Regions from separate parts of the Variovorax sp. GW821-FHT10B04 genome, predicted to be linked through region 3. Evidence: predicted binding sites of a transcription regulator. Region 3 holds the regulator's gene; each other region holds the start of a gene.
The links. The regulator LexA, encoded in region 3, represses DNA repair genes until DNA is damaged. The targets are predictions, from matches to a motif close to ACTGTATNNNNATACAGT.

Region 1: the regulator LexA is predicted to act here: its motif matches at 3,064-3,081, upstream of AC07PZ_RS09965 (PA0069 family radical SAM protein).
Region 2: the regulator LexA is predicted to act here: its motif matches at 2,484-2,501, upstream of recA (recombinase RecA).
Region 4: the regulator LexA is predicted to act here: its motif matches at 2,296-2,313, upstream of AC07PZ_RS26475 (DNA topoisomerase IV subunit B).

Annotation. Positions count from the first base shown of each region.
Region 1 covers NZ_JBWKNQ010000003.1:370,829-375,556, reverse strand. The annotation lists gene glgB (1,4-alpha-glucan branching protein GlgB) at 1-228, opposite strand, end outside; gene AC07PZ_RS09980 (polyhydroxyalkanoate depolymerase) at 434-1,651, opposite strand; gene AC07PZ_RS09975 (glutathione S-transferase) at 1,778-2,434, shown strand; gene AC07PZ_RS09970 (cell envelope biogenesis protein TolA) at 2,541-2,864, opposite strand; gene AC07PZ_RS09965 (PA0069 family radical SAM protein) at 3,088-4,176, shown strand; gene AC07PZ_RS09960 (3'-5' exonuclease) at 4,198-4,728, opposite strand, start outside.
Region 2 covers NZ_JBWKNQ010000002.1:399,853-404,580, reverse strand. The annotation lists gene AC07PZ_RS06980 (bestrophin family protein) at 1-757, opposite strand, end outside; gene recX (recombination regulator RecX) at 838-1,296, opposite strand; gene recA (recombinase RecA) at 1,297-2,421, opposite strand; gene AC07PZ_RS06965 (MarR family winged helix-turn-helix transcriptional regulator) at 2,565-3,047, shown strand; gene AC07PZ_RS06960 (amidase) at 3,060-4,436, opposite strand; gene AC07PZ_RS06955 (SDR family NAD(P)-dependent oxidoreductase) at 4,456-4,728, opposite strand, start outside.
Region 3 covers NZ_JBWKNQ010000017.1:119,724-124,451, forward strand. The annotation lists gene adk (adenylate kinase) at 1-339, shown strand, start outside; gene AC07PZ_RS29675 (asparaginase) at 357-1,373, opposite strand; gene lexA (transcriptional repressor LexA) at 1,447-2,121, shown strand; gene AC07PZ_RS29685 (hypothetical protein) at 2,163-2,588, shown strand; gene AC07PZ_RS29690 (D-2-hydroxyacid dehydrogenase family protein) at 2,696-3,703, shown strand; gene AC07PZ_RS29695 (3-hydroxyacyl-CoA dehydrogenase) at 3,824-4,728, shown strand, end outside.
Region 4 covers NZ_JBWKNQ010000013.1:173,426-178,153, forward strand. The annotation lists gene AC07PZ_RS26470 (lytic transglycosylase domain-containing protein) at 1-215, opposite strand, end outside; gene AC07PZ_RS26475 (DNA topoisomerase IV subunit B) at 254-2,263, opposite strand; gene AC07PZ_RS26480 (MFS transporter) at 2,454-3,665, shown strand; gene AC07PZ_RS26485 (hypothetical protein) at 3,676-3,816, shown strand; gene AC07PZ_RS26490 (class I SAM-dependent methyltransferase) at 3,807-4,367, shown strand; gene dapA (4-hydroxy-tetrahydrodipicolinate synthase) at 4,420-4,728, shown strand, end outside.

The DNA.
Region 1 (4,728 bases), on a different contig from region 3:
GATGCCGCTGCCGTCGTTGCGTGCCTGCAGCCGCAGTGCCTGGTCGTTCCAGCCGTTCCAGTCGGCGATGACGGACACGGCCCACGCGTTGGGCGCCCACACCGCAAAGCTGGCGCCCTGGCCGTCGGGCCGCAACTGGCAGCCCATGGTGCGGTAGAGCTCGGCATGCGAGCCTTCGCGAAAAAGCCAGACGTCCTGCTCGCTCAGGCTGGGGGTATCGATGTGCACGGGTGATGTCCTCCTGCTCCGGACCATCCGCGAGCTTGCGAGGAAATCATTGAAGCGCAGATGTTGCGCCGCCGCAGCCGCCGAGCGCGCTTTGGCGTGTCGGACATTGGCTATGACTGCGGTCGAGGCTGCCCGGAGCCCGCGCGCGAGGCGGCCGCGATCACCGTGACCGCCGCATGGCGCGCGCCCGGCCGGCGCATCGCCTTCAGTGCAGCTCGGCTGCCGCGTGGATCGTTTCGCGCACGCGCGGGTAGATCTGCGCGTTCCACTTGCTGCCGCTGAACACGCCGTAGTGCCCGACGCCCGCCTGCAGGTGGTGGCTCTTCAGGTACGGGCGGATGTTCGGGCAGAGGTCCTGCGCCGCCACGGTCTGCCCGACGGCGCAGATGTCGTCACGCTCGCCTTCGACCGTCAGCAGCGCGGTGCGGCGGATGGCGGCCGGATTCACCTTGCGTGTGCCGACCATGAGCTCGCCGCGCGGCAGCTCGTAGGTCTGGAAGACCTTCTCCACCGTCTCCAGGTAGAACTCGGCGGGCAGGTCGTTGACGGCCAGGTATTCGTCGTAGAAGGTGCGGATCGGGTCGGCCTTCTCGGTATCGCCGGCTGCGAGGTGCTCGTACATCTTCTTGAACTGTTCCTTGTGCCGTTCCGGGTTCATGCTCATGAACGCGGTCAGCTGCAGGAAGCCCGGGTACACGCGCCGCATCATGCCGGCGTGCGGCCATGGCACATGGCTGATCAGATTCTTGCGGAACCAGTCGATCGGCTTGCTGGTTGCGAGCGTGTTCACGCCCGTCGGGTTGATGCGGCAGTCGACCGGGCCGGCCATCAGCGTCAGGCTGCGCGGCGTGGAGGGGCTGTCGTCCTCGGCCATCAGCGCCGTCGCGGCGAGCGCGGCGACGCAGGGCTGGCAGACCGCGACCATGTGCACGCCGGGACCGATCTTCTCGAGGAACTGGATGAGCTGCAGCGTGTAGTCGTCCAGGCCGAAGGCGCCCTTGGACAGCGGCACGTCGCGTGCGTTGTGCCAGTCGGTCAGGTACACGTCGTGGTCGCGCAGCAGCGTGCGCACGGTTTCGCGCAGCAGCGTCGCGAAATGGCCCGACAGTGGTGCAGCCAGCAGAACGGGCGGATGCACGGACTTGGTGTCCTTGCGGAAGTGCAGCAGCGTGCCGAACGGCGCCGTCATCGTGACCTCTTCGGTCACCGCGACTTCCTGGCCTTCGGACATGACCTTGTCGATGCCGTAGGCCGGACGGCTGTGGGTCAACCGCATCCGCGAGAAGACCTCGAAGGCCGCTGCCATCTTGCGCGTGGCACTGTGGGGTTGGTCGTTCACCCACATGAATTCGCTCATGTGCTGCGCAGCGAGCCGCAGGGGCGAGAACAGGTCCGATTGGTTTTGGTAGGCCCGGTACAGCATGCCGGATCACAGGCAAGTTGCGGGCCAAGGGGCGGTGCCGCTGTCGCCCGGGCGCACCGTCCCGGCGCGCGTGGCATGGGCCTTGCACTGCCGCACCACGATCGGGTACCCAAGGAGCACACGCACATGGCCAAAGCCGTCCTCACCATCAGCAGCAAGAACTACGGCGCGTGGGCGCTGCGTGGCTGGCTCATGTGCAAGCTGGCCGGGCTGGACTTCACCGAGAAGGTGATCCCGCCGGACGATCCGGCGATGAAGGCCGAGATGCTGCTGCTGTCGTCGTCGATGCTCGTGCCCTCGTTGGAGAACGGCGGGCTCAAGGTATGGGACACGCTCGCGATCGGCGAATACCTCAACGAGATCAAGCCGAAGGCGGGCCTGTTGCCGTCGGACGCCAAGGCCCGTGCGCATTGCCGCGCGATCAGCGGCGAAATGCATTCGGGCTTCAGTGCGATGCGCGGCGCGCTGCCGATGAACATCAAGGCCCACTTCGCCAACTTCAAGATCTGGTCGCGCGCGCAGGCCGACATCGATCGCGTGATCGCGATCTGGCACGAGTGCCTGAAGACCTATGGCGGCCCGTTCCTGTTCGGCAAGCAACCCTGCATCGCCGACGCGATGTATGCGCCTGTGGTGACGCGATTCCTGAGCTACGACGTGAGCCTCGACAAGGAGTGCGCGGCGTACTGCAAACGCATCATGGAACTGCCCGCGATGCAGGAGTGGGTCGAGGCCGCACGGCAGGAGCCCGACGAGATCGACGAACTCGACGCGGAGTTCTGACAATGCGGAACGCCGCCGGTCCGGACTGTGGCGTCCGGACCGGCGGCGTTGTCATTGCTGCTTGCGGAACGACGCATAGATCGCGCCGCCTGTTTGCAGAGCCGAGTTACTTCGGCGTGGGGCCTTGGGTGGTCCGCGGCTTCCCGGGACGGCGCTCGTCACGCGTTTCGGCGCGCGCCTCGCCGGCCACCGCAGCGCGGTCGGTGCCGATGGCGCCGCCTTCGGGCGTCTTCGGCTCGTCGCCACCCGGCGCACGAACCTTGCCGGCCGGCTTCATGTCCTTCCTGGCCTCGCCTGCGCGTTCGGCCTTGCCGGTCGCGATGCCGGGGGTGTTCGGCGGCACCGGTGCGCCTGGCGGGTTGGATTGGGCGTATGCGGCGCCTGCGGCGGCGAACGTGCCGGCGATCAGAACGGCGAAAGCTTTGTTCATCGAGTTGTCCCTGACGAAGTAGTTGAAAGATGGATGCGCCGCGTGCGGACAAAGGTGAACTGCTGAAGCGCAGGAGCCCGTCGGTGCACAGCGGCGAGTCCGCAGGGTCACTCAATCCGGAGGTTCCTGGATGTAGGAAGAAATCGTCACGGCGCGCCGCGCTAAATCCCGCTTTGCAAAATGCCATGGCCTGCGGGATACTGTATAAAAATACAGTTCAATCATGGCCGACGCATTCATCCCCCTGCACGCCCTCAAGGGCCGCGGCGCCGCCAGCCGGATCGCCCATCGCTTCGAACGCGACCAGCGCAATGCCTTCGACGACGGCTGGGGCACGCTGGAGGAAGGCGCTTCGGAGCCGCTGGCACCGCTGCAGACGGAAGTGCGCTTCGAGGACGTGAAGTCCGCCATCAGCGGCAACGAGTCGCCCGACATCTACTTCGAACAGTCGCTCAACCCGTACCGCGGCTGCGAACATGGCTGCATCTACTGTTTCGCGCGGCCGACCCACAGCTACCTGAACCTGTCGCCGGGGCTCGACTTCGAGACCAAGCTGATCGCCAAGCGCAACGTCGCCGAGGTGCTGCGCACCGAGATCGGACGCAGGAACTACCGGCCGGCACAGCTCGCCATCGGCACCGCGACCGACTGCTACCAGCCGATCGAGCGCGAGTTGCGGCTCACCCGATCCGTGATCGAGGTGCTGCGCGAAGCGCGCCATCCCTTCGGGCTCGTGACCAAGTCCAGCGCAGTCGAGCTCGACCTCGACCTGATCGCACCGATGGCGGCCGAGCATCTGGCCGCGGTGTACGTGACGATGACCACGCTCGATGCCGCGCTGGCCCGCAAGCTGGAGCCACGCGCCGCCGCGCCGCACCGTCGGCTGCGGACCATCCGCACCCTGGCCGAAGCCGGCGTGCCGGTGGGCGTCAGCGTGGCGCCGCAGATCCCGTTCGTCACCGAGGACATGGAACACGTGCTCGAAGCCGCCTGGGAAGCCGGCGCGCGCAACGCCTTCTACACGGTGATCCGGCTGCCCTGGGAAGTGGCGCCGCTGTTCAAGGAGTGGCTCGAGCTGCACTACCCGCAGCGCGCCGACCGCATCATGGCGCGCATCCGCGAGATGCGTGGCGGCAAGGACTACGACGCCGACTTCGCGACCCGCATGAAGGGCAGCGGGCTCTGGGCCGACCTGATCCGCCAGCGCTTCGAGAAGGCGACACAGCGCATCGGCTTCAACCGCCAGCGCTTCACGCTCGACATGACGGCGTTCCGGCCGCCGGGTGCCGTGGGGCAGGGCAGCCTGTTCTAGGGATTGCCGCCAACGCCGCGTTCAGCTCGACAGTGGCATCGGCGTGAGCGTCGCCGCGTCCAGCCCGAGCGCATCGGCCACGCACATCGCGGCATAGGCGTCGTTGGCCGCGTAGCTCACCTGGCCGTCGGAGAGATTCCGTTGCGCCCAGTTCGACGTCGTCTGCTTGCGCGACTTCACGAAGCGGCGGTTGAACACCAGCGCCACCGCCGTCTTCACGCCGACCGAATTGCGGTAGCCGCGACGCTTGAAGACCGTGTCGAGATCGACCACCGCCTGCGGCTCCACGCCGAGCGTGTGCCGGATCTGCGTGCGATCGCCGGCCAGGCCGAAGCCGATCTTGGTCAGCGCGCTCGATGCGAGCAGGCTCGCCGCGGCGGCGCGGCAATCGGCGTCGTGCAGCTGGAACACCCAGGCACGCTGGAGCGACGCGAACTGCACCGTGTGCGGTCCGCTCGACACCTCGTTCTTCAGGAAGGTCGGTTTCGATTCGGTGTCGAAACCCACCGTGTCGAGGCGGCCGATGGCATCGAGCGCCGCGGCGGCCTGCTG
Region 2 (4,728 bases), on a different contig from region 3:
GCACGACGAAGGGCGTCATGAAGCCGATCGAGTCGACCAGCCCGAAGGGCAGCAGGTAGCAGTACAGGTAGGCCGTGCGGTGCAGCAGCAGCGTGTAAGCAAACGGGATCGGCGTGCCGCGGATGCGCTCGCAGGCGGCCGCCGCGCCGCCCAGCGCGGACAGCGTGCCGTCGACGTTGGCCGCGAGGCAGGGCTCGATGCGCCCTGCCTTCACCGCTTCCTGCAGGTCGGCACCCATGCGCAGCAGCAGGAAATGCGGCTTGTTGGAAAACCCCCGCATCGCCGTCGATTCGGCCTCGCGCAGGTAGGGTTGCGTATCGGACTGCGGATCGGTGTTGCGCAGCTGGTGGCGCAGCGCATGGGCGAAGGCGGCGGCGCGCAGCGTCATGCGCACGCGCAGGTCGTCCAGGCCATGACGCCGATGGTCGGCAGGGCCATCGCCGTCGATCAGGCTCTGGCATTGACGCGCCAGGCCGCGCGCCCGCAGGATCACTTCGCCCCAGAGCTTGCGTGCTTCCCAGAAGCGGTCGTAGGCGGCGCTGTTGCGAAACCCCAGAAAGATCGCGAGCGGCAACCCGATCAGCGAGAAAGGCACGGTGCCGATCGGGATCTTGAGCGCGCCGAGGCTGCCATGCGCCAGCGTCACGAGCACCGCGATCACCACGTTCAGCAGCAGCGCGGGCCCGATGCGCGGCAGGATCGAACCGCGCCAGAGAAGGAAGATCTTCAGCCCGGAGGGGCGATTCCGGACGATCATGGGAGGCGGCGTTTCAAGAGATGGCGGTCGACACACGCACCGAAAAGCGGTGCGGGCGCCGATTGTCGCGGCACACCTGCTCAGTTGTCTTCGCCGAAGCCCTTGTCCGACAAAACCCGTCTGACGACTTCGCTGCCGAAACCACGTGCGATCAGGAAGCGCGCCTGCCTGGCGCGCTCGGTCTGATCGGCCGGCAGCGCGCCGAAGCGGCGAGCCCAGACCTCGCGCGCACGCGGCAGTTCGGTGTCGCGCAACGCGGCGACCGCTTCACTGATCGCCTGCGGCGCAATGCCCTTCTTCTGCAGCTCCTGCCGCACACGCGCGGCGCCCATCCGCGGCGCGCGCTGGTGCACCACCGACTGCACCACCCGAACTTCACTGATGAAGTCCTTGGCGGCCAGCTCGTCGAGGGCGGCTGCGAGCGTGCCGGGCTCTTCTTCGTACTTCGCGAGCTTGCGTTCGAGCTCGCTGCGCGAATGCTCGCGCTGGCTCAGCAGCCGCAGCGCGCGGCCCTTGAGCGACGGTGCGGCAAAACCCATTTATTCCTTGGCGGCCTGCTTGGCCGCCTTGGCCTCTGCCTTCGCCTTGGCGTCGGCTTCGGCCTTGGCTTCTTCGGAACCCGCATTGGCCGCCAGCAGCGGGATGCCCAGCGATTCGCGCACCTTGTTCTCGATCTCGCGCGACAGCTCGGGGTTCTCGCGCAGGAACTCGCGTGCGTTGTCGCGGCCCTGGCCGATCTTCTCGCCGTTGTAGGCATACCAGGCGCCCGACTTGTCGACGATCTTCGCGGTCACGCCCATGTCGATGATCTCGCCCTCGCGGCTGATGCCCTCGCCGAACAGGATGTCGAACTCGGCCGTCTTGAACGGCGGGCTGACCTTGTTCTTGACGACCTTGACCTTGGTCTCGTTGCCGATCGCCTCGTCGCCTTTCTTGATGGTGCCGATGCGACGGATGTCCAGGCGCACCGAGGCGTAGAACTTCAGCGCGTTGCCGCCGGTGGTGGTTTCGGGCGAGCCGAACATCACGCCGATCTTCATGCGGATCTGGTTGATGAAGATGACCATGCAGTTGGTCTTCTTGATCGTGGCGGTCAGCTTGCGCAGCGCCTGGCTCATCAGGCGGGCCTGCAGGCCGGGCAGGGAGTCGCCCATTTCGCCTTCGATTTCGGCCTTGGGCGTGAGCGCGGCCACCGAGTCGACCACGATCAGGTCGACTGCGCCGGAACGCACCAGCGAATCGACGATTTCGAGCGCCTGCTCACCGGTGTCGGGCTGGCTGATCAGCAGGTCGGACAGGTTGACGCCGAGCTTCTGCGCGTACTGCACGTCGAGCGCGTGTTCGGCATCGACGAAAGCGCAGGTGCCGGCCTGGCGCTGCATCTCGGCAATGACCTGCAGCGTGAGGGTCGTCTTGCCCGACGATTCCGGGCCGTAGATCTCGATCACCCGGCCGCGCGGCAGGCCGCCGACGCCGAGTGCAATGTCAAGGCCCAGCGAGCCGGTCGACACCACCTGGATGTCCTCCAGCGCTTCGCCTTCTCCCAGACGCATGATCGTGCCCTTGCCGAATTGCTTTTCGATCTGGGCCAGTGCAGCCTGCAGGGCCTTGGCCTTTTCGCTGCCGGCGACCGAGATGCTGCTGCCCTTGACGAGTGCGTCCATGAGAAAACTCCTTGAATATCAACGGGTTGTTGTGACCTCATCCCTGCTGCGCATAAGCACAGGCTGGATGCTTGAACAGTAGTGTAGCGACGGGTACTTTGAAGTAAACCCATTATTTGGTCAGTTTGATTTACCATTTGAAGATGGCCGATCTCATCCCTCAGACCGACTCCGACGACTGGCGCCAGACCCATCTGGGCCGTCTGCTCGGGCATGCGATGCGCCGCTTCGACGAGCGCGTGCTGGCGCTGATGGCGCATGACCCCGGCGTGCCGCTGGCGCTGTCGAACCTGGCGGCGCGCGCGCAGATCAGCGCGGCGCACATCCACATCACGCGCCACCTGGCGCGCGGCGGATCGCGGCTGACCGAGCTGGCGGAGCGCGCGGGCATGACCAAGCAGGCGATGGGCACGCTGGTCGACCAGTGCGAGGCCTGGAACCTCGTCACGCGCGAGCCCGACCCGCTGGATGCGCGGGCGCGCCGCGTGCGCTTCACGGCCGACGGGCTGGCCTGGCTCGACGCCTTTCACCAGGCCGTGACGCAAGCCGAGGCCGAATTCCGCGCCAGCGTCGGCAGCGAAGTCGCGACGGTGGTGATGCTCGGCCTGGAAGCCTACGCGAGCTGATTCAGCCCACGCTCAGCCGACCAGCGGCTCGACCAGCGCAGCGATGCCGAGCAGGTAGCTGTCGTCGTACCAGCGGCCGGCCAGCTGCAGGCCGATCGGCAGGCCCAGCGCGCTGCGGCCGCAGGGCATCGACAGCGCCGGATGTCCGGTGAGGTTCATCGGGTAGGTGTACGGATACCAGGCGCGGCGCACCGTGCCGGCCGGCTGGCCCGCGATCTCGATCTCGCCGCTGACGTCCATGTCGACCGGCAGCGGTGGTGCCGACACGGTCGGCGACACCAGCACGTCGAAGCGCTCGAACAGCGCCTGCAGTTCACCGAAGCAGCGTGTCTTGGCGAACGTCGCCTCGTGCAGCGCGACCGCGCCATGCGCGCGGCCCTTGCGCACCAGCTCGGCCAGCGTCGGATCGAGCCGGTCGCCGAAGCGCTCCAGGTTGTCGCCGATGCGGGCCGCGAGCAAGGTCTGCAGCACGACGAGGAAATGCTTCTCGAGCGAGACGAAGTCGAGCTGCACCGTCTCGACGATCGCGCCTTCGCGCGCCATCGCGTCGACCGCGGCGGTGGTGATCGCGGCCACCTCGGGGTCGACCGGATTGCCCGCGGTCGGCAGCCACGCGACCTTCAACCCGCGCAGCGAGGCCGGCGCCGCACGCAGCGACATCGGCCCCGCGAGCCCGTACGGATCGCGCGGGTGGAAGCCCTTGATCGCGTCGAACAGCAGCGCGGTGTCGGCCACGTCGCGCGCCATCGGGCCGGTGAAGGAGTTCGCGGAGAACAGGTCGGGCGCCTGCAGATGCGGCACCACGCCCAGCGTGGGCTTGAGGCCGACGATGCCGCAGCACGAAGCCGGTATGCGGATCGAGCCGCCGCCATCGGTGCCCAGCGCGAGCGAGCCCTGGCCGGCCGCCACCGCCACGGCTGCACCGCAGCTCGAGGCCCCGGGAATGAAGCGCGCATCGACCGGGTTCAGCGTGCGACCGAAGATCGGCGCGGTCGGCACCGGCTTGTGGCCGAACTCCGGCGTCGTGGTCTTGCCGATCAGGATCGCGCCGGCCGCCTTGGCGCGCGCCACCGCAACGGCGTCTTCCTTCGGCACGAAGTTCTCGTAGATCGCCGAGCCCATCGTGGTGCGCACGCCGGCCGTCGCGGTCAGGTCCTTCACCGAATACGGCAGGCCATGCAGCGGCGGCAGGTCGGCGCCGGCCACCACCTGCGCCTCGGCGACGCGCGCTGCATCGAGCGCCTGCTCCGCCGTCACGGTGATGAAGGCATTGAGTTCGCGGCGTGCCTCGATGCGGTCGAGCGCGGACTGCACGGCCTCGACCGGCGAGACTTCCTTGCGGCGGATCAGCGCAGCCAGTTCGCGCGCGCTGTGGTTCATCAGGTCCATCGTTGTTCTCCAGGGCGAGTCAGAGCATCCAGCGGCCGCCGTCGATCAGCAGCGTCTGGCCGGTGATGAAGCGGGCGTCGTCGCCCGCCAGGAAGCTGACGGCTGCCGCCACGTCTGCGGGCGAGCCGATGAAGCCGGCCGGCGTGCCGGCCACGATGCGCGCGAGGATCTCGGGCTTGAGCGTGTCGTGCGCCCGCGTGCGGATGGCGCCGGGGCAGACGACGTTGACGGTCACGCCGTGCGGCGCCAGCTCGCGCGCCAGCGACCGCGTGAAACCGACCACGCCCATCTT
Region 3 (4,728 bases):
CTTGAAATCGACGTGCCGTTTGCGGACATCATCGAGCGCATGAGTGGTCGTCGTTCGCATCCTGCATCGGGCCGGATCTATCACGTCAAGTTCAACCCGCCCAAGGTGGATGGCAAGGACGACGTGACGGGCGAAGAACTGATCCAGCGCGATGACGACAAGGAAGAAACCGTCGGCAAGCGTCTCGATGTCTACAGCCAGCAGACCCGTCCGCTGGTGGACTATTACGCGAACTGGGCCAAGGCCGAGCCGGAAGCCGCGCCCAAGTACCGCGCCATCAGCGGCGTGGGCTCTGTCGATGAGATCACCCAGCGCGCGCTGGCTGCACTGAGCAACTGAAGCTGCCGCAGCAGGACTCAACCGTTCGAGGCGGCCGCCGTTTCGGGTTCCTGCGCCGCTTCTTCCATCAATTCGAGCATCAATGCGACACGCGCCTTGGCTGGCGTGAGCGCGCCTGCATCGCGCAAGACGTCGCCTGATTTCGGCAGGATGTGGCCTTGCATGCAGCGTGTCGCACGCACGACCGCCATGCCGGCGGACTGCGCCCGAATCGCGGCGTCCTCCAGGGCATGGTGCAGCGTTCCGTTTCCAGTCGCGGCGAGTACGAGCCCGCGCGCAGCACCCGGCTTGCCGCCGTTGCGCTCGGCGATCAACGCATCGACAAGCCCAGCGCCAGCGCCCGCATGGCTCATCAGAATTTCTACGCGCGGCCAATGAGACGGGTCTCGCGCGACAGCTGAAAGAGCCCCGGACGAAGCGCCTTCGGCGGGCCATTGGCGAAGCTGACGGACCATGCCCTCCTCGACGTAGCCGAGCGGACCTGAATCGCCCGAACTGAATGCATCGAGGCGGTACGTGTGGACCTTCTGCACGTCGAGCGCCGAATGCACCACGCCCGCGCATACGACCACGACACCCCGCGCGCCCGGCGTGGATGCAACGGCCATGGCGTCACGCACGTTCTGCGGGCCGTCGGGAGCCAATGCGCTCGCTGGTCGCATCGCGCATGTGATGACCACCGGCTTCTGCGGGCCGAGCGCGAGGTGAAGAAACAGTGCGGTCTCTTCGAGCGTGTCCGTCCCGTGAGTGATCACGACGCCCATCACATCGGCCTGGGCCAGCCAGTACGCGCAGCGCTGCGCGAGTCGCTGCCAGGTCGCCATATCCATGTCCTTGCTGTCGACCTGCGCAATCTGTTCGGCGTCCGCCGTGGTGCCGCGCGGCAACGCGATACCACTCAGCAAATCGTCCACGCCGACCTGCGCAGCGGTGTAGCCGATGTTGTCGCCCTTGGCTTCGGCGCGGCCGGCGATCGTGCCGCCGGTGCCCAACACGATGATTCGATGTGCCGCTGGGACAAGTTTGTTCACCATTGCTTGCAAAGTTCCGAGAGCTGGTTAAAAATACAGATACTGGATATTCAAACAGTACCGCAAGGAGCGTCCCATGCAGTTCACCGCAAAGCTTACCTCTCGCCAGCAGCAGATCCTCGATCTGATTCGCAGCACCATCGCTCGCACTGGCGCGCCACCCACGCGTGCGGAGATCGCCAATGAGCTCGGCTTCAAGTCTGCCAACGCAGCGGAAGAACATCTCCAGGCGCTGGCCCGCAAAGGTGCCATCGATCTGCTCAGCGGCACTTCGCGTGGCATCCGCTTGAAAGGCGATGCGCTGCGTTCGCTCAATGAATCACGAAACAACCAGTTCTCGCTATCGCTTCCCGGCATGGCGCAGCTCGCGTTGCCGCTTGTCGGCCGCGTGGCGGCAGGGTCACCGATCCTCGCCCAGGAACACGTGGACCAGACCTATTACGTCGAAAGCACGCTGTTCCAGCATCAGCCCGACTACCTGCTCAAGGTGCGCGGCATGTCGATGCGCGACGCCGGCATCATGGACGGCGACCTGCTGGCGGTGCAGGCCACGAAGGAGGCACGCAATGGCCAGATCGTCGTCGCACGGCTCGGCGAAGAGGTCACCGTCAAGCGGCTCAAGCGCACCAAGGACGTCGTCGAGCTGCATGCAGAGAACCCGGACTACCCGACCATCGTGGTTCAGCCTGGTGAGCCCTTCGAGATCGAAGGCCTCGCCGTCGGACTGATCCGGAACACGATGTTGATGTAGTGCCGTCGAAATCGGCTGCGAGAGGTGGCGGGCGTATGGCGATGGCCATCACCCTGTCGCAGCCTTCGGATCGCAATCCTGCCTGTGTTCAACCTCTACCTTCTGGAGTTCACATGGGAATCGCCCTTCTTGCTTTCGTTGATCTGTTGATGCCACTGCAATCGCTGGCCAGCCGCTGGATGGCTACGCGTCGCGACCATGACATCGGTGGTGCCGGTCTGCGTTATGTGTCGGTACGTCCGGCCGTTGGCAATCCACCGAGTGGCCTGGCGTCCAGCGTCGCGACCAAGCCTGCGCGGCCTCTGCGCGTGGTGCGCGTCGTCGATAGGCACGCCAACGAATCGCATGCAGGCCGCGTGGTGATTTCGGGTCGCATGTCGGATGTCTGCGCCGAGCTCGATCGACTCGCGGCGCTGGAAGCGTCGGGTGCTGTCTCGTTGCACGACAGGAACTACCGCCTGCACTGATTGCCCCGCGCGTAGCGGCAGATCAATGCGCCGCACCGCAAAAAGCGGGTATCTGCAGGATGCCTGCTGACATGGCGAGCCGATGCCGGGAGGCACAATGGCGAGCCATGAATATTGTGATCCTCGATGACTATCAGGACGCAGTGCGCAAGTTGCGCTGCGCCGCCCGGCTAGACGCTTATTCAGCCAAGGTCTATACGAACACCGTCAAGGGCATCGGTCAGTTATCGGTACGGCTGAAAGACGCCGACGTGATCGTGCTCATCCGCGAGCGCAGCCAGATCTCGCGGCAACTCATCGAGAAGCTCCCGCGCCTCAAACTGATCTCCCAGACAGGCCGCGTCGGCAGTCACGTGGATGTCAACGCCTGCACCGAACGTGGCGTCGCCGTGGCTGAAGGCAGCGGTTCGCCGCTGGCACCGGCCGAGCTCACCTGGGCCCTGATCATGGCGGCGATGCGCCGTCTGCCTCAGTACATCAGCAATCTCAAGCACGGCGCCTGGCAGCAGTCCGGACTGAAGTCCGCATCCATGCCACCCAACTTTGGCCTCGGTTCGGTGCTGAAAGGAAAGACGCTGTGCATCTGGGGCTACGGCCGCATCGGCCAGTTGGTGGCCCGTTACGGCCAGGCGTTCGGCATGCAGGTCGTGATCTGGGGACGTGAAGAGAGCTGCAACCGCGCGCGCTCCGATGGCTTTCAGGTCGCGCCGAGCCGCGAGGATTTTTTCGCGATGGCCGACGTGCTGACCATTCATCTGAGACTGAATGACGACACGCGCGGCGTGCTCACGCTGGACGACCTCTCGCGCATGAAACCCACATCGCTGTTCGTCAACACGTCGCGTGCCGAGTTGGTGGAACCGGACGCCTTGCTCGCCGGCCTGAACCGCGGCCGTCCCGGCATGGCGGCGATCGACGTGTTCGAGAGCGAGCCGCCGCTGCAGGGCCATGCCCTGCTGCGCCTCGAGAACTGCATCTGCACGCCGCACATCGGCTATGTCGAGCAGGAAAGCTACGAGATGTACTTCGGCCTTGCATTCGACAACGTCGTGAACTTCATCAAGGGCAATCCGAGCAACATCGTGAACCCCGGCGCACTGCAGGTGCGCCGCTGATACTGCACTTGCACGATTGCCAGCACGCTGGCAGTACAAACGAGGACCGGCGCTGCGCGCGACGCGCGGAGAATCGGCGCTCGGCTTTGGCATCCATCCCCATCTAGCGATATTCATCCAATGACTGTGAACTACCCGAGAATTGCCGTGATCGGCGCCGGCGCCATGGGCCGGGGCATCGCACAGATCGCCGCACAGGCCGGCAGCGAGGTCCTGCTGCTTGACAGCTTTGCCGGCGCTGCCGAAAAAGCACGCGAGGCGCTCGCCGCGCAGTGGCAGAAGCTGCATGAAAAAGGCAAGTTCGATGCGGCGCAGCGCGACGCGCTGGTGGCGCGGATCCGGCCGGCGCAATCACTCGAGGACTTGAGCGGCTGCGATCTCGTCATCGAAGCGGTGATCGAAGACCTCGAAGTCAAGCGCAAGCTCTTTCGAGAATTGGAGGCGGTGGTCGCCCCGTCGGCGACGTTGGCGACGAATACATCTTCGCTGTCCGTCACCGCGATAGCCGCAGGACTGAAGCATCCGCAGCGCATGGCAGGCTTCCATTTCTTCAATCCCGTTCCGCTGATGAAGGTGGTCGAGGTGGTTGCCGGCTTCAAGACCGACACGGAGGTATGCAAGCTGTTGGCGGGCTATGCGCGCCAAATGGGCCACAGCGCCGTGCAGGCGCAAGACACACCTGGCTTCATCGTCAACCACGCCGGGCGCGGCTTTGGCACCGAAGCACTGCGCATCGTCGGTGAAGGCGTGGCCGACTTTGCAACCATCGACCGCATCCTGAAGGACCAGGCCGGCTTTCGCCTCGGCCCCTTCGAGTTGATGGATCTGACGGCGCTGGACGTGTCGCATCCGGTGATGGAGTCGATCTATCGCCAGTACTACGACGAGCCACGCTTCCGGCCGAGCGTGATCACGGCGCAGCGGCTCGCCGCCGGCGCACTCGGGCGCAAGACCAACGAGGGCTTCTATCGCTATGTCGATGGCGTGCAGCAGGTCGCACCCGAGGCGCCTGCGCCGACGATCGA
Region 4 (4,728 bases), on a different contig from region 3:
AGGCCGCGGCCCAGCGGTGCGACGCCGTTCTCGGTGTCGAAGCTCTGCCCGCCGCGGAAGAACAGCTGGTAGCGCTCGTCGAGTTTCTCGGCGGCGAAATGCGCCACGCCTTGCGCATCGACGTAGCCGAAGATGTCGGCCGCATGCGCCCACGACTGCGCCGCGAGCAGCAACAGGCTCGCGAGCACGGGTCGAAGATGGCGCAGCATCGGCATGTTCGGGTCTGGCGTCTCAGGTCAGGTGGCGGCTGGACTCAGACGTCCACTTCGATGTCGTCGGCGCGGATCTCCATGAGCTCGCGCCGCGCAGCCGCTTCCCCCTTGCCCATCAGCTTGGTGATCTCGCCCTCGGTTTCGCCGAAGGCCAGGCGGCCCAGGCCGATCTGCAGCAGGCGGCGCGTATCCGGATTGAGCGTCGTTTCCCAGAGTTGTTCCGCGCTCATTTCGCCCAGGCCCTTGAAGCGGCTGATGCTCCAGGCGCCTTCCTTGACGCCGTCCTTGCGCAGCTTGTCGAGCGTGGCGACAAGTTCGCCCTCGTCCAGCGCATAGACCTTCGAGGCGGGCTTCTTGCCGCGTGCCGGCGCGTCGACGCGGTACAGCGGCGGCTTGGCGACGTACACGTGGCCGGCGTCGATCAGCTTCGGAAAATGCCGGAAAAACAATGTGAGCAGAAGCACCTGAATGTGCGAGCCGTCGACGTCCGCATCGCTGAGGATGCAGACCTTGCCGTAGCGCAGGCCGCTCATGTCGGGCGTGTCGTTCGGGCCATGCGGATCGACGCCGATGGCGACCGAGATGTCGTGGATTTCGGTGTTGGCGAAGAGCCGGTCGCGCTCGACCTCCCAGGTGTTGAGCACCTTGCCGCGCAACGGCAGAACGGCCTGCGACTCCTTGTCGCGGCCCATCTTGGCGCTGCCGCCGGCCGAGTCGCCCTCGACCAGGAAGACCTCGTTGTGGCTGATGTCCTTGCTCTCGCAATCGGTCAGCTTGCCGGGCAGCACGGCCACGCCGGAGCCCTTGCGCTTCTCGACCTTCTGGCCGGCCTTCTGGCGGGTCTGGGCCGCCTTGATCGCGAGTTCGGCCAGCTTCCTGCCGTAGTCGACGTGCTGGTTGAGCCAGAGTTCAAGCGCCGGGCGCACGAAGCTCGACACCAGCCGCACCGCGTCGCGCGAGTTCAGGCGCTCCTTGATCTGGCCCTGGAACTGCGGATCGAGCACCTTGGCGCTCAGCACGTAGGACGCGCGGGCGAACACGTCTTCGGGCAGCAGCTTCACGCCCTTGGGCAGCAGTGAATGGAGCTCGATGAAGCTCTTGACGGCGTTGAACAGCCCGTCGCGCAGGCCGCTCTCGTGCGTGCCGCCGGCGCTGGTCGGAATCAGGTTGACGTAGCTCTCGCGCACCGGCTGGCCGTCTTCGGTGAAGGCCACGCACCAGTCGGCGCCCTCGCCTTCGGCGAAGTTGTCGGCGTTCCGGTCGGCATGGCCGGCGCCCTCGAACAGCGGGATCACGGGCTCGCCGTGCAGCGTCTGCATCAGGTAGTCGCGCAGGCCGCCCTTGTAGAGCCACTGCTGCGTGTCCTTGGTCTTCTCGTTGACGAGCGTCACGGTCACGCCCGGCATCAGCACGGCCTTGCTGCGCAGCAGGTGCGTCAGTTCGTTCAGCGGCAGCGTGCTCGATTCGAAGTACTTGGCATCGGGCCAGGCCCGCACCGTGGTGCCCTGCTTGCGGTCGCGCGCGCCGTCGGCGGCGCCTGCTGCGCTTTCCTGCCGACGGATCTTCAGCGCCTCGATCACGTCGCCGCCCGAGAACGCCAGATGCGCCACCGAGCCTTCGCGGTAGGAGGTGACTTCGAGCCGCGTGGACAGCGCGTTGGTCACGCTCACGCCCACGCCGTGCAGGCCGCCCGAGAAGCTGTAGGCACCGCCCGAGCCCTTGTCGAACTTGCCGCCCGCGTGCAGCCGGGTGAAGACGAGTTCGACGACGGGCGCCTTTTCTTCAGGATGCAGGCCGAAGGGAATGCCGCGGCCGTCGTCCTCGACGCTGACCGAGCCGTCCGCATGAAGGACGACCTTGATCTTCTTGCCGTGACCGGCGAGCGCCTCGTCGGCGGCGTTGTCCAGCACCTCTTGAATGATGTGCAGGGGGTTGTCGGTTCGGGTGTACATGCCCGGCCGCTGCTTGACGGGCTCGAGGCCCTTGAGCACCCGGATCGAGCCTTCCGAGTAAGCGGGCGGAGTGGAAGATATCTTGGGAGGAGTCGCCATGGGCGCGGATTGTAGTGAGGAAGAAGAGAACAACTGGATACGTATACAGCGCGGAAGGTTGCAAGCATGCGGCGGGCCAATATCCTGGCCGCTCATTGATGCCGACGACGCATCAACATCCGCCGCCAATAGCAACAATGCACTGGATTTCCCCGCGTTGGCGGGCCGGCGCATTGGCTAAAGTCAAAGGATGACTTCTCCCGCTCCTCTTTCGATGCGACAGGTGCTGCTCTGCGGCGCGCTGATCGTGACGCTGTCCATGGGCATTCGCCACGGTTTCGGTCTCTGGCTGCAGCCGATCACGCAGGAACAGGGCTGGTCGCGCCAGACCTTTTCGTTCGCGATCGCGATCCAGAACCTGTCGTGGGGCGTGATGGGTGTCTTCGCGGGCATGCTGGCCGACAAGCTGGGCGCGTTCCGCGTGCTGCTGATCGGCGCCGCCTGCTACGCGCTCGGATTGGTCGGCATGGCACTGTCGCCGACACCGGTGCTGTTCGCGTTGACCGCCGGGGTGCTGATCGGCGCGGCGCAGGCCGGCACCACCTATGCAGTGATCTACGGAGTGATCGGCCGGCAGTTGCCGGCGGAGCGGCGTTCATGGGCGATGGGCGTCGCGGCAGCGGCCGGCTCGTTCGGACAGTTCCTGATGGTGCCGGTCGAGGGACAGCTGATCATGCAGTTCGGCTGGCACAACGCGCTGCTGATCCTGGCGGTCGTGGCGCTGCTCATCGTGCCGCTGGCCTTCGGGCTGCGCGAGCCCAGGCGGGCCACCGCAGGCGTATCGCGCGAGCAATCCATGACCCAGGCCATGATGGAGGCCTTCAACTACCCGAGCTTCTGCCTCCTGGTGGCGGGTTATTTCGTCTGCGGCTTCCAGCTCGCGTTCATCGGCGTGCACATGCCCAGCTACCTGCGCGACAAGGGCCTGTCGCCGCAAGTCGCGAGCTACGCGCTGGCGCTGATCGGCCTGTTCAACATCTTCGGCACCTATCTCGTGGGCTCGCTCGGGCAGCGGCTGGCCAAGCGAAAGATCCTTGCCGCGATCTACCTCAGCCGTGCGATCGCGATCGCCCTCTTCATCACGCTGCCGATCTCACCGCTGACCGTGTATGTGTTCGCCGCGGTGATCGGCTTCCTCTGGCTGTCGACGGTGCCGGCGACCAACGCGCTGGTGGCACAGATCTTCGGCGTGGCGCATCTGTCGATGCTCAGCGGCTTCGTGTTCCTCGGGCACCAGGTGGGCTCGTTCCTGGGCGTCTGGCTCGGCGGCGTGCTGTACGACCGCACGGGCAGCTACGACATCGTCTGGTACATCGCGATCGCACTGGGCGTGTTCGCCGCGCTGATCAACCTGCCGGTCAAGGAGAGCGCGATCGTGCGGATGGCGCCTCGGCCGGCGTGATGGAACGCTGATGCACCGCGATGCGCGTCCCCTTCTCATTCGCACGGCCGGCGGCTTGCTTGCCGCGGCCGTGCTCGCGGGCGTGTTCGCGCTGTACACCCGCCCGTCCTTCCTCGTCACGCTGATCGACCAGATGTGGTCATGCTTCTGAACACCCCACCGACCACGCACATGGCATTGGCCCCATCGCCCTGGGTGGTGCGGTGGTCGCACCTGGCGCGCCCAGGCGGCTCGGCACTCGACGTCGCCTGCGGCTCGGGGCGGCACATGCGCTGGCTGGCCGAGCGCGGCCATCCCGTGACCGGTGTTGACCGCGCCGAAGAGGCGTTGCGCAGCGCCGCGGCGTTCGGACGGACGGTGCTCGCCGACATCGAGAACGGGCCCTGGCCCTTTGCCAGCGAGCCGTTCGACCTCGTGGTGGTGACCAACTACCTCTGGCGAGCGAGGCTGCCAGACATCGTCGCGGCGCTCGCATCGGGCGGCGTGCTGCTGTACGAGACCTTCGCCGCGGGCAACGAGACGGTCGGCAAGCCGTCGCGTCCGGATTTCCTTCTCCAGCCGGGCGAATTGCTGGCTGCCTGCGCCGGACTGCACGTCATCGGCTACGAAGACGGCTACCTGGAGACGCCGCCGCGCTTCGTGCAGCGGATCGCCGCCGTGCGCGAGGCCGGACCCGGCGCCCGCCACCGTCTGGAATCGTGACTTGTCCAGTCAGTAGAATGGCTGCTTTTCGGCTAACCGCAAAGAGAGTCCCTTGGAGCAACTGAAAGGCAGCATCGTTGCGCTCGCCACCCCCATGCATGAGGATGGCAGCGTCGACTATCCAGCCCTGCGCCGGCTGATCGATTGGCACATCGCCGAAGGCACGGATTGCCTCGGCGTGGTGGGAACCACCGGCGAATCGCCGACGGTCGACGTCGAAGAGCACTGCGAGATCATCCGCGTCTCGGTGGAACAGGCGGCGGGGCGCGTGCCCGTGATGGCCGGCTGTGGCGCCAATTCCACCAAGGAAGCGATCGAACTCGCCAAGTTCGCGAAGGGCGTGGGCGCCGATTCGCAATTG